Regions from separate parts of the Kocuria sp. PD6 genome, predicted to be linked through region 1. Evidence: riboswitches for the same ligand, from Rfam matches in the RefSeq annotation. Region 1 holds a riboswitch; each other region holds the start of a gene.

Evidence for each region. Region 1 has a riboswitch for thiamine pyrophosphate ahead of Q9R22_RS06515 (ECF transporter S component). Riboswitches for the same ligand answer to the same signal wherever they lie in the genome.
Region 2: it holds a riboswitch for thiamine pyrophosphate, as region 1 does, so the genes downstream of both, Q9R22_RS01850 (3-oxoacyl-ACP reductase) here and Q9R22_RS06515 (ECF transporter S component) in region 1, are expected to answer to the same signal.
Region 3: it holds a riboswitch for thiamine pyrophosphate, as region 1 does, so the genes downstream of both, Q9R22_RS07140 (bifunctional hydroxymethylpyrimidine kinase/phosphomethylpyrimidine kinase) here and Q9R22_RS06515 (ECF transporter S component) in region 1, are expected to answer to the same signal.

What each region holds. Positions count from the first base shown of each region.
Region 1 is NZ_JAUZUS010000005.1:180,293-184,565, reverse strand. It holds gene Q9R22_RS06520 (ABC transporter ATP-binding protein) at 1-820, opposite strand, end outside; gene Q9R22_RS06515 (ECF transporter S component) at 817-1,440, opposite strand; TPP riboswitch at 1,499-1,605, opposite strand; gene Q9R22_RS06510 (DUF4235 domain-containing protein) at 1,727-1,999, opposite strand; gene mnhG (monovalent cation/H(+) antiporter subunit G) at 2,127-2,492, opposite strand; gene Q9R22_RS06500 (monovalent cation/H+ antiporter complex subunit F) at 2,489-2,752, opposite strand; gene Q9R22_RS06495 (Na+/H+ antiporter subunit E) at 2,755-3,402, opposite strand; gene Q9R22_RS06490 (Na+/H+ antiporter subunit D) at 3,399-4,273, opposite strand, start outside.
Region 2 is NZ_JAUZUS010000002.1:54,774-59,046, forward strand. It holds gene nhaA (Na+/H+ antiporter NhaA) at 188-1,579, opposite strand; gene Q9R22_RS01845 (hypothetical protein) at 1,787-2,008, shown strand; TPP riboswitch at 2,526-2,659, shown strand; gene Q9R22_RS01850 (3-oxoacyl-ACP reductase) at 2,705-3,469, shown strand; gene Q9R22_RS01855 (LLM class flavin-dependent oxidoreductase) at 3,471-4,273, shown strand, end outside.
Region 3 is NZ_JAUZUS010000006.1:64,086-68,358, reverse strand. It holds gene rpmA (50S ribosomal protein L27) at 1-203, opposite strand, end outside; gene rplU (50S ribosomal protein L21) at 250-561, opposite strand; gene Q9R22_RS07140 (bifunctional hydroxymethylpyrimidine kinase/phosphomethylpyrimidine kinase) at 799-2,352, opposite strand; TPP riboswitch at 2,340-2,435, opposite strand; gene Q9R22_RS07135 (Rne/Rng family ribonuclease) at 2,516-4,273, opposite strand, start outside.

The sequences.
Region 1 (4,273 bases):
GTACCGCGGGATCCATACCATTCGAGGCATGCACGGGAGTGCGAGTGCGCGGCACCCAGCCGGGGACCCACGTACCCTGGTGCTGCAGCAGGTCCCGGGCGTCCTGCAGGGTCTGCTGCGCGGGGCCGTCGAAGGCCACCCGACCGTCGTCGCCCAGCACGATCACACGGTCCACAACCGGTTCCCACAGGGCCACCCTGTGCTCCACGACCACAAGGGTGGTCCCGTCCTCGCGCACCGCATCGGCCACGGCGCGGCACAGCTGCTGCGCCCCCTCGTGGTCCACGCTCGCCGTGGGTTCGTCCAGCAACAGCAGCCGCGGGCACATGGCCAGGGTCCCGGCGAGCGCGAGACGTTGTTTCTGCCCCCCGGACAGTGCCGTGGTGGGGTGGTCGAGCGGGAGCTCCAGACCCGTGCGCGCGAGCGCTTCCCGCACGCGCGGCCAGATCCGCTCGCGGGGGACGGCGAGGTTCTCGAGGCCGAACGCGACGTCGTCCCCCACGCGCGAGAGGACCACCTGCGTCTCGGGGTCCTGGTGCATGAAGCCCACCGTGCCGCGGGCGTCGCGCGGGTCGACACCCCCGACGCTCAACCCGCCCGATGCGGAACGGCCGTCAGGGTCCTGATCCACACCGGCCAGTGCCTGCAGGAGCGTGGACTTGCCCGCCCCGGACGGGCCCAGGAGCAGGACGCGTTCGCCGGGCTCGATGATCAGGTCCAGGTCCACCAGACTGGGCGTCTCGCGGCCGGGGTGATGCCATCCGAACCCCTCCAGGACCACCCGCGCGCCCGTGAGCTGCACGGTCGGTTCCGCGGTCATCGGCGCACGGCGCCGGAGGCCAGTGCTCCGAGGACACCCGTGGCCTGCAGGGCCTTCATCACGGCCCACATGAGCAACCCTGCGATCACGGCCCCGGAGAGCGTGGTCAGCGCCGCGTAGACGACCTGCTGATCCAGGGCCCACTCGAAGTTGTACATGATGTTCTCGCTCACGCCCAGGAACAGCCCGGATACAGCCCCACCGATCGCCGCGGTCACGGGACCGAACCGGCGGTAACGGGTCAGGAGGAACACGACCTCCACACCGAGGCCCTGCACCAGACCGGAGAGCACCACGAGCCACCCGAAATGCGTTCCCAGGAAGCCCTCGATCACGGCCGCGAGCAACTCGCAGAACAGGGCCGCGCCCGGTTTGCGGATGATCAGGGCGCCCAGGGTACCCGCCACGAGCCAGCCCCCCGCGATGAGCCCCGCGGACGGCGGGTAGGCCACCGTGCCCGCCGAGACCGCCGGGTACAGGAGGTTGGACCACATCCAGAAGATCACGGCGCACACCGCGGCCAATACGGCGGTGACCACGATGTCCACGACCCGCCACGACGAGCTGCGGTTGCCGCTTGTGCGAGGTGTACGGGTGGGGGTGTTACCGACCTGCGTCATGCTGAATCCTCCTGAAGATCCCAGGAGGGGAAGAACACCACCCGCCGTTGCGAGCGGGTCCTTGAGATACTCGACTCCCTAGCGCCGGTACGAGCCGGATCAGGTTCGAGGGTCTGCGCTCACGCGCACTCTCAGCGCCGCGGTGGCGCTCCCCTGTCGTTGAGACGCCAGTCTAGACCACGACGGCGGGTGGCCGGGCATCTCGCGTGCCCGGCCACCCGCCGTCGTGCGTACGTCCTACGCGGCCCCGGCCCACCCGTACAGGGGGGGCGCGGGACCCGCCGGCTCAGATCTCGCTCTGGGAGCTGCGGGAGGGATCGGAGTCCTTGGACTCGAACTTGGCCACCTGGCGGGAGATCCCCACCTTGATGACGGTGCCCACCACACCGGTGATCACGGCCCAGATGATGATGTCGGTCCAGGCCTCGTCCGGGTCCGGGTTCTTGGCGGGGGGCTCGTTGCCCGTGACCTGCTTCCACACCGCGGACAGGCCCTTATTGGCCAGGGCCACGCCACCCAGGGACGCCACCGTGCCGAAAATGTCCATTACCTTGTTCATGAGGTTCTCCTTGTCTTGTGGGTGCCGGCGGCACCGGGCGGCCGACGACGTCGTGCTCGTTGCCCAGCATACGAAGCGCCGGGCGCGACGGGGCGGAAGGAACCCGGTCCCACCGAGAATTACGTCCTCAGCGAGATTCTTCCTCGCCGACGCGAGCGACGACCTCGCGCAGCTCGTCCTCCACGAGGTTCTTCTGGTTCAGGTGCTTGGAGCGGTAGGCGGCGCGGCCCACCATGTGCGCGGACACGGGCACCGTGAGCAGCTGGAACAGCCACGCGAGGATCATCAGCGGGATCATGCCGGGATTGCCGCTCTCGATCGCCACGGCCGTGAGCAGCAGGAGCAACCCCAGGACCTGGGGTTTGGTGCCGGCGTGCATGCGCGAGAGCAGATCGGGGAAGCGCACCAGACCCACCGCCGCGGCCAGGGACATGAGGGACCCCCCCACGAGGCACAGCAGCGCGATGACGTCCAGGACGGTGTGCCAGTTCATGAGCGCTCCAACCCCACATTGCGCGCGACCGTCACAGACCCCAGGAAGCCCACCAGGGAGATGATCACGAGCAGGATGATGTTGCTGGAGTGGTGGTTGTACACCATCTCGATGGCGAGACCCGCACCCACGATCGCGAGCAACACGTCCGTGGCGATCACCCGGTCCAACAGGGACGGGCCCTTGGCCAGCCGGTAGATCGTGCCCGCGGCCGCCACGGTGAGAATCGCACCGCACACCCACACGGCGACGTCTAACATGGTCATGGCCGCTCCTCCCCACGGCCGTCCAGGGCCTTGTTCATCTTGGTGGTCGGCGACGCGACGGCACCGGAGGCGTCCGCGCCGCCCGCGTCACCCGAGGCCTCCAGTTTCGCGAGGTCCTCCTTGGAACCCATGATCTTGATCCACGCCGCCTCGATATTAAGCGCGGACTCCCGGAACGACTCCGCTTCCCCCGGCGTGGAGACGTCCAGCACGTGGAAGTACAGGATCCCGTTGCCGCGATCCACCTCCACCACGAGCGAGCCCGGGATCAGCGCCATGGTGTGACCCACGGCCGTCATGAGCAGGTCATTGTTCTGCCGCAGCTTCACCCGCAGCACTGCGTTGTGCACCTTGGGGCCCTGCATGAGCGCGACACCGAACACGTGGATGCTGGCCCGGGCCACCTGCCAGATGAATGTGACCACGAACAGCGCGAAATGCAGGACGTTGAACCGCCCGGACAACCGCACCGGGGGCAGCGTGAGCGTGCGGGTCACGAGCACCGCGAGGATCAACCCGAAGACCAGGTTGCCCACGCTCCAGTCACCCCACAGGGCACCCCACACGACCACGAGCCACAGGATCAGGGGCAGCTCGGCCCGCAAGGAGTTCCGGGAGCGTCGCTGCATCGGGGACGTACTCATCGGCCCTCCTCGCTCACACCACCGGGACCCACGGGGGCCAGCACGGCATTGACGTATCGATCCGGATTGCTCAGGTTCTCGGACGCGTTGTCCGCGAGATCGAACAGCGGCCCGGCGAAGACTGTGAGTGCCACACCCACCGCCACGAGCGCGGTGGTCGCGCCCACCATGGTCCCGGGCAGCAGCACCACGGGGGACCGGCCGGAGAAGCGGCTGCCGGACTTGCCCGCCACCGCGCGGGACGTGCGGGGGCGGCGGCCCTCCGCGGTGGTGGCGCGCAGCACGGGGTCCGGGTACTCGGCGTCGTCCACGTTGCGCAGGAACACGCGGTTCCACACGCGGATCAGGGCCATGAGCGTGAGCAGCGAGACGAACACGGACACGCCCACGAGTAGGTAGCTCAGCCACGTCCCGGCCTCGACACCGGCCTCCAGGAGGGCCACCTTGCCCAGGAAGCCCGAGAACGGCGGGATGCCGCCCAGGTTCAGGGCCGGGATCATGTACAGCACCCCCAGCAGCGGAGAGATCTTGAGCATCCCGGCGAGGCGGTCCACGTTGGTGGAGCCACCGCGGCGCTCGATCAGCCCGGCGACCAGGAACAGGCTGGTCTGGATCACGATGTGATGCGCGATGTAGTAGACCACCGCGGCCAGGGCGGCCTGCGTGCCCAGTGCGATGCCGAAGATCATGTAGCCGATGTGACTGATCAGCGTGAACGAGAGCATACGTTTGATGTCGATCTGGGCGAGCGCGCCCAGGATGCCCACGATCATGGTCAGCAACGCGACCCACATCAGCAGATCTTTGATCTGCGTCCCGGGGAACAACAGGGTCTCGGTGCGGATGATCGAGTAGACGCCCACCTTGGTCA
Region 2 (4,273 bases), on a different contig from region 1:
CGGGTTGTGCCCGGCGGCGTCACTCACTGGGGCCCCGGTGATGCGGGCCCTCAGCGCGTCGTGGAGTGCCATGGCACGGCCCCGTTCCACGCGACCCGACCTCGCGACTGACACAGTTTCGGCCCCGGGAAGCGCCCGGCACATGCCCTCCGCAACGACCACCGCAGGGGACGGAAGCCCCCGGTCCCTACGCCTCTGCGGCGTCGTTCCCGAACACCCGGGGTGACGCGCTGCGGTAGCGGCGGTTGCGGACCGCCAGCACACCGCCGGCCAGCACGGCCGCCAGGACCGAGGCGGTCAGCACGGCCACTTTGGCCTGGTCCCCTGCGGCTGCGGACGGGTCGAAGCTGAGCTCCGAGATCAGCAGAGACACCGTGAACCCGATCCCGGCCAGCAGCGCGATCCCCACCAGGTCGATCCACCGGTAGGACGGGTCCAGCTTGCGTCCGGTGAGCACGGTGGTGAGCCACGTTGCCGAGATGATGCCCAGGGGCTTGCCCAGCACGAGTCCCGCGATGATGCCGAGCGTGACGGGGGCGGCGAGCGCCGTCGTCAATCCGTCCCAGCCGCCCACCGTGACGCCCGCGGAGAAGAACGCGAAGACCGGCACCGCGAACCCGGCGGACAGGGGCCGGACGCGGTGCTCCAGGTGCTCGGCGAGCTCCACGGGCTCCCCGGAGGCCTTCCCCGCGAGAACAGGGACGGCGAAACCGAGCAGCACGCCGGCAACCGTGGCGTGGATCCCGGCCTCGTGGACCAGGGCCCACGTGATCACGGCCAGCGGCACCAAGATCACCCACGCGGCCCACGTGCGGTGCGCGAAGAAGCGGGGGAAGCGGTGTGCGAGCAGCCCGAACACGGCCAGCGGGACGAGCGCGAGCAGCAGCGGGAGCACGTGCACCTCATCCGTATAGAAGATCGCGATGATGGTGATGGCCAGCAGGTCGTCCACCACCGCGAGCGTCAGCAGAAACAGGCGGAGCGCGCTGGGCAGGTGCGAGCCCACGATCGCGAGGACGGCCACCGCGAATGCGATGTCCGTGGCGGTGGGGATCGCCCAGCCGCCCAGGGTCTCGGGGCTGCCGAGGTTAACGCCCGCGTAGATCAGAGCCGGGAGGACGACGCCGCCCACCGCCGCCGCAATCGGCACCGCTGCCTTGCCGAGGTCCCGCAGATCACCCGCGACGAACTCGCGCTTGAGCTCCAGGCCCACGAGGAAGAAGAAGATCGCGAGCAGTCCGTCCGCGGCCCAGGCGCCGAGGCTGAGGTTCAAGTGCCACGGCTCGTAACCGACCTCGAGGTCCCGCAGCGCGAAGTAGCTCTCCGCGAAGGGCGAGTTTGCCCAGACGATGGCGATGACGGCGGCGACCACCAGGAGGATGCCGGCCACGGTCTCGCGGCGCAGGACGTCCTGGAGGCGGGAGAGGACACCGCCCGAGGGGTGGTCGGGCTCGCACGGGAGCTCAGGATGGTTGAAGAAACCGGGCTCCGAGACGAAGCCGGAGGACTCTTCCCGCTCCACGGGCTCCGGCGATCCGGGCTCACGGTGGGCAGGGGTGGTCGTGTGGTGCAGGGGCATGGACTTCTCCAATGTCGACGGGCATCACGCTCATTACCGCCGACCAGACTTCCCGGCACACCAGCCAGCAAGGGTAGCAGGGCGCTTTTGCGCGGCGCACGCGGGGCGGCTTTCAAGAAGGTGGTCCCGCAGCAACCCACTCGGCTTCTCTGTCGCTGCGACCCGGGACACGAGACGATCTGGCAGTGACCTGCCTACGGTGGGGGCATGCTGAAACGGAATTCGGTGGGCTTGCTGATCCTGGGGTCCGCGATGGTGGCCCTCTTCGTGATCACCTTCATTGGAGCGCGGGAATCATGGCTGCTCATGACCCTGGAACTGCTTTTCGCCGTCATCTTTCTCACCAAGGCGGTGCAAGAACGGCGTGCAGAAGTCGCGGCACAGCGCCGTCGAGCGGCGCGCCGCCCCGCGAGCAACGGCCTGTCTTGACCGAGCTGCCACCGGCGGGACCGGTTATCCCGGACTGCGGTGCGGCTGTGGCTTGGAAACACGAGTCAACATCAGGCTGATTCCCCACAGGAACAGGACCAGCAGCGGTACGAGAATCATCATGGACGGCTCGTCCACGACTGTCACGCCGCCCACGTTCTCCCAGGTGCATGTGTGGCCCAGTGGCACCCAGCTCCACCCCGGCTCACCGTAGATCGAGCTTCCGTCGCCCAGTTCGCAGGACAGGGATCCGGAGTACACGAGTCGCTCCGCCACAAGCCCTCCGATCCAGGCGAGTACCGCTGCGAGCCACAGCACCCATCCGACGTTCCTTGCCCGCGAAGCGGCTGTTGGGTGTGACATTCACCCGTCTCCGTTCTGGCTGCCGTGCCCCTCCGCCGAGCGCGCTGCCGGTTATTTGGTCTCGCCACTTTCCTATCAGGGTTCCCTGCGACCCCATCCTTCTCGGTCAATCCGCTCACTTGATCCTCGCCAAACCTCCTTGACTACACTGACCACCAGTGACACGGGGTGCCGCCACCCTCCCCCTTCTCGCCCACCTGGCACGGAGTGGGGGACCGCAGCGGCTGAGATGACACCCGTTGAACCTGTCCAGTTAGTACTGGCGAAGGGATGTCACGGTCGCACCGCGCAGGTGGCGCACCGCTTTCTTCGCCGTGAGCCACAGGAGTGAGCATGCGGATCGAGAACACCATCGTCCTGGTCACCGGCGGAGCCCGCGGGCTCGGGGAGCACCTCAGCCGGGCGTTCGCGCGGGAGGGCGCGCGCGTCGTCGTGAACTACCACTCCAGCGAGGAGCGGGCCCGCGCGCTGGTCAGCGAACTCGGGGAGGACAGGGCACTCGCGGTCCAGGCGGATGTGACCGACGCCCACCAGGTTCGGGACATGGTCGCCCGGGCCCGGGAGCACTTCGGCGCGCCCATCACCGTGGCCGTGAACAACGCCCTGGTGGACTTCAGCTTCAACGGGGACGCCCGACCCACCCTCGAGGACCTGACCGCCGAGAACCTTACGCAGCAGTTCCAGGGCGCCGTGGTGGGCGCTCTCAACGTGATGCAGGCGGTCACCCCGGGTATGATGGAGGCCGGTGAGGGGCGCATCATCAACATCGGCACCAACCTCTTCCAGAACCCCGTGGTCCCCTACCACGACTACACCGCCGCGAAGGCCGCCCTGCTCGCCCTCACCCGCACCGCCGCCAAAGATCTCGGCCCGCAGGGCATCACCGTCAACATGATCTCCGGCGGCCTGCTGCGAACCACGGACGCGAGCGCCGCCACCCCGGACGAGGTCTTCGACTTCATTGCCGCCGGCACTCCCCTGGGCCGCGTGACCACCCCCGAGGAGTTCGCGGACACCGCCCTGTTCTTCGCCTCGGACTGGTCCCGCGGGGTCACCGGCCAGAACCTCGTGGTCGACGGTGGACTGGTGATGGACTGACATGGCCGCCCCGCACGACACCGCGCGGACCCCGTCCGCCGCCCCTGCGGCGTCCACCCGTCCCACCCAGGTGAACCAGCCGCCCGGGACACCCGCCCGGACGCTGCACCTCAACGCCTTCCTCTACGGGGCCGGCCACCACCAGGCCGCGTGGCGCGCGCCGGGCTCCCCGGTGCACCGCCTCACGGACATCGCCTACTACGAGGAGCTCGCGCGGACTGCCGAACGCGGTCTGTTCGACGCGGTGTTCTTCGCGGACGGGCACAGCGTGGGTGACGTCTCCGGCGGGCCCCGCTGGAGCCTGGAACCCCTGACAGCGCTGTCCGCGATGGCGCGGGCCACCGAGCGCGTCGGCCTGGTGTGCACGGTGTCCACCACGTTCTTCACCCCGTTCCACGCGGCCAGGATGCTCGCGTCCTTGGATCACATCTCGGGCGGGCGAGCGGGGTGGAACGTGGTGACCTCCATGTGGGACTCCGAGGCCCGCAACCACGGCTACCGGGCCATGCCGACCAAGGATGAGCGCTACGAGCGCGCCCGCGAGTTCGTGGAGGTGGCCCGCGCCCTGTGGGCCAGCTGGGACGAGGACGCCGTCACCGCAGACCCGGAGGGCCGGTGGGCTGAGCCCTCCAAGCTGCACCGCCTGCACCACGAGAGCCGCCACTTCCTGGTGGATGGACCCCTCACGGTTCCGCCCTCCCCCCAGGGGGAACCGGTCCTCTTCCAAGCGGGTGCCTCCGGGCCCGGCAAGGCACTCGCGGCCGACTTTGCAGAGGGGATCTACGCCGTGGCCTACGACCTGCC
Region 3 (4,273 bases), on a different contig from region 1:
TCGACGGCGCCAGCGGCCAGGGCGAACAAGGTGTCGTCCTTGCCGCGGCCCACGTTCACGCCCGGGTGGAAGTGCGTACCGCGCTGGCGGACGATGATCTCGCCGGCGTTAACGGACTGGCCGCCGAAGCGCTTCACACCCAAGTACTGGGCGTTGGAGTCACGGCCGTTGCGAGTGGAGCTCGCACCCTTCTTGTGTGCCATGGTGTGTGCCTACCTTCGTTGGAAACGTATGTGGGGAGCCGGATACTCAGGCGTCGATGCCGGTGACCTTGACGGTGGTCAGTTCGGCGCGGAAGCCCTGACGCTTCTTGTAACCGGTCTTGTTCTTGTACTTCATGATCGAGATCTTGGGACCGCGCAGGTCCTCGACGATCTCGGCGGTGACCTTGACGTTCGCCAGGGTCTTGGAGTCGGAGGTGACCTTGTCCCCATCGACCAGCAGCAGCGCAGGAAGCTCTACGGTGCTGCCTGCCTCGCCGGCGACGCGGTCAAGGGTCACGAGGTCTCCGATGGAAACCTTCTCCTGGCGGCCGCCTGCGCGGACAATCGCGTACACCACTTGGGAACTCACTTCTCTCGACATCTATGGACTACGTGTGTGGGTCGGGCGTACTCCTGGAGGACTGCGAATGTCGAGACATCACGCCGCGGTGATCCATGACCGACCGCATTCTCCGCGTGGCTATCGCATCGATTCAGGATGTCCGCCCGAGTGTGCCGCAACCTGGTGCGTGAACTGGATATGACACACACCGGCGCTCGGCACCGACACCCCAGCCTACCCGATCACCCGAAGTCATGCCAGTTGCGCCGCGGCGCGCCGCTCGCCCTCTGGCGACGTCGCCGGGGTCGTCTGCGCGAAGAAAGCCAGCTCGAGCGCGCACGCCCGGTGGAACGCGCGGCGCATGTGCTCCCTGGTGGCCGGGTCCGCGTGGGCGGCCTCCCGGTCCACGATCCCGCGCACCGACTCGGTCGCGGTCTGGAAGTCCGGATCGTCGTATGTGCTGAGCCAGTCGGCGAACGGGTGCTGCGGTCCCGCGACGCGGGCACGACGGGTGAGCTCCGCACCCACGTGGGCGTAGAGCCAGTAGCACGGCAGGATCGCGGCGGAGCCCACCGCGAAGCCGTCCTGACCCGTGCGCGCCAGCAGGAAGTCCGCGTAACTGCTCGTGACGTCACTCGGCGGCATGGGCTCCCGGTCCCCGAGCCGGGCGCGATGCAGCGCGGACTCGACCGAGACCACGGAGGCCGACGCCGCGGCGAAGTGTTCGCGCGAACGCTCGTCCGGGGCGGAGGCCGCGAGCAGGGCCAGCGCCCGGGAGTAGTACTGCAGATATTGCATGTCCTGGTCCAGGTACAGCTCGAACTCGCCCGGGTCCAGGGTGCCGTCCCCGAGGCCCCGGATGAACGCCAGGGCGGCAATGCGTTCACGCACCGGGGCGCTCTCCTCCCACAGTTCGTCGGTGAACCGGGGGCCCTCGGATTCCGCGGCGGCCGTCATCACGAACGCCGGATCCGTGACGAGGTGCTGGACGTGGTGCATGTGGTGCACGGGACCGTTGCCGTGACCCACGTGCAACTCGTCCGCGCCGCGCAGTGCACCACGCAACCATGTGCGGGCCGTGCGGATCGCCTCGGGCCAGTCCCCGGTCCGCGCCACGACCGTGGCCACCGCGGAGGACAGCGAGCACCCGGTGCCGTGGGTGTTACGCGTGTGCACCCTGCGACCCTCGAACAACGCGGCGGGTTCGTCCTGACCGGGGAGCAACAGGGCGTCCGGGGTCGTGTCCCCGGCCAAGTGGCCACCTTTCACGAGGACCCGGGTATGGAACGCCGCCGCGACCGCGCGTCCCTGCTCGAGCGCCTCGTCCCAGGTCGCGGCCACGGGGCGCTCGGCCAGCACCGCGAGTTCCGGGAGGTTGGGGGTGATCAAATTCGCGTGGGGCAGCAGCTCCCGCAGGGCCCGTTCGGCGTCCGGACGCAGCAATCGCCCGCCGGCCGTGGCGACCATGACGGGGTCGATCACGACCACGGGTGCGCGCCCCACCATGAGCCAGTCCCGGACCGTGTCGATGACCTCCACGGAGCCGAGCATCCCCACCTTGATCGCGTCCAGGGTGACGTCCCCGGCGACCGCGTCCAGCTGGTCCCGCAGGACCTGGACGGGTGGGGTGTGTACGCTCACGACGCCCCGGGTGTTCTGGGCGACCACTGCGGTGATCACACTCAGCCCGTACCCGCCCAGTGCGGCGATGGATTTCAGGTCCGCGGCGTGACCCGCCCCGCCCGTGGGATCGGTTCCGGCAATAGAGAGGACGCGGGGTATGGCGGTAGAAGGCGTGGTGTCCACGACAATCCCTTCGCTAGTACGAGCTAGATCAGGTTCGACGGGTGTGTTCTCAGCCGCAGTGCGCAGCACCCCGTGTGTGTGTCCCCGATCATGCCACAGGGGCACCCGGAATCCCGGGTGCCCCTGCGGTGCTCGCGTGGCGACGGATCCAGCCGCCGGTCACTCAGTCCTGCTTGCCGGTCATCGTGATGTCCTGAGCCTTGATGCCCACACCCACGATGGTGGGCTGGTCACCGGACGCCGCGGGGGTCGCGGCCCCGGCCTCCGCGGTGAAACGGCTGACCTGCCGTTCCTGCGTGTACTCGTGGGTCTCCACCCTCGCGGTTCCGGGCGCGGCCGCCGGCGCCACGGCACGCCGCGACCCACGACGCCGTCGGGCCGGAGCCGCCGGCGCCTCCGCCGGCCGGTTCCCGCCGGCGGACGACGCCGCCCCGGAACTCTGCTGCTGCGCGGCACTCGTCTGCCCTGCACTGGATTGCGCAGTCCCGGAGTTCGACGGCGCGTGTCCGGCGGCCGACCGCTTCGACACGGCCTCTCGCGGCTGGGGCGCGGCGTCCGCATCCTGAACGGCACCCTCGGTCGAGGTTTCGTCCTCGCCCGCATCCGTGAACGCGGCGCTCAGCGAATCCAGGGACAGGGCCTCCTGGGTGCCCTCGCTCCCCCGCTGCTCAGACTGCCCGTGGGGCAGTTCGATGACCTCGCCGTGGATCGTGAGGCTCGCGGACGAGTCCCCACCGGAACGGTCCTCGGACCGGGAATCCCCGCGCGAGTCGTTCCCGGAACCGTCCCGGTCGGAACCGTCGTTCTGCACGGCGTTGTCCTCGCCCTGCTGACCGCGACCGCGGCTGCGCTTGCCGCGGCGCTTGCGGCGACGGCGCCCGCCCTCGGACTCCCCGTGGGAGTTCTCGGACGCGTGCTCCCCGCCCTGCTGACCGCGGGAGGTCTGCTGCTCCTGGGAACCGGTGTCCTCGGCCTGCCCGCCCCCGGACTGCGGTGCGGTGCCCTGGGAAGCATTCCGTGCGGCGTCGCCGGACTCGTCGTGGGAGGAGGCCGCGGCGATGTTCGCTAACGCCGTGCGGGTGGCCTCCACGCGCGCCTGGTCCGGCTCGTCCGAACCGTGGTGCTGGTTGCCGTTCCTGGGCTTGTCCTGCGCACCGTTGTGCTGCTTGTTGCGCGAACGCTTACGCTCGTGTCGAGTGCCGCGCTGGTCGGAGGGAGCCGCGCCGGAGCGGCCCTTCAAGGGGTGGTCGTGGACCACGACGCCGCGGCCCGCGCATTCCTCGCACGGCTCGGAGAAGACCTCGAGCAACCCCGTACCCATGCGCTTGCGCGTCATCTGCACGAGACCCAGGGAGGTCACCTCGGCCACCTGGTGCTTCGTGCGGTCCCGGCCCAGGCACTCCACGAGCCGGCGCAGTACGAGATCGCGGTTGGACTCCAGAACCATGTCGATGAAGTCCACCACGATGATCCCGCCGATATCACGCAACCGCAGTTGCCGCACGATCTCCTCGGCGGCCTCGAGGTTGTTCTTGGTCACGGTCTCCTCGAGGTTGCCCCCGGAGCCCGTGAACTTGCCGGTGTTGACGTCCACCACGGTCATGGCCTCGGTGCGGTCGATCACGAGCGATCCGCCGGAGGGCAGGAAAACCTTGCGCTCGAGGGCCTTCTGGATCTGCTCCTCCACGCGCATGTGCTCGAAGAGGTCGTCATCGCCGGTCCAGCGCTCGAGGCGGTCCAGCAGGTCGGGCGCCACGTAGGTCACGTAAGCCTCGATGTTGTCCCACGCCTGCTCGCCCTGGACCACCATGGCGGAGAAATCCTCGTTGAAGACGTCCCGCACGGTCTTGATGGTCAGGTCCGGTTCCGCGTACAGCATCTCCGGGGCCAGCGTCTTGGTGGACTTGGCCTTGTCCTGGAT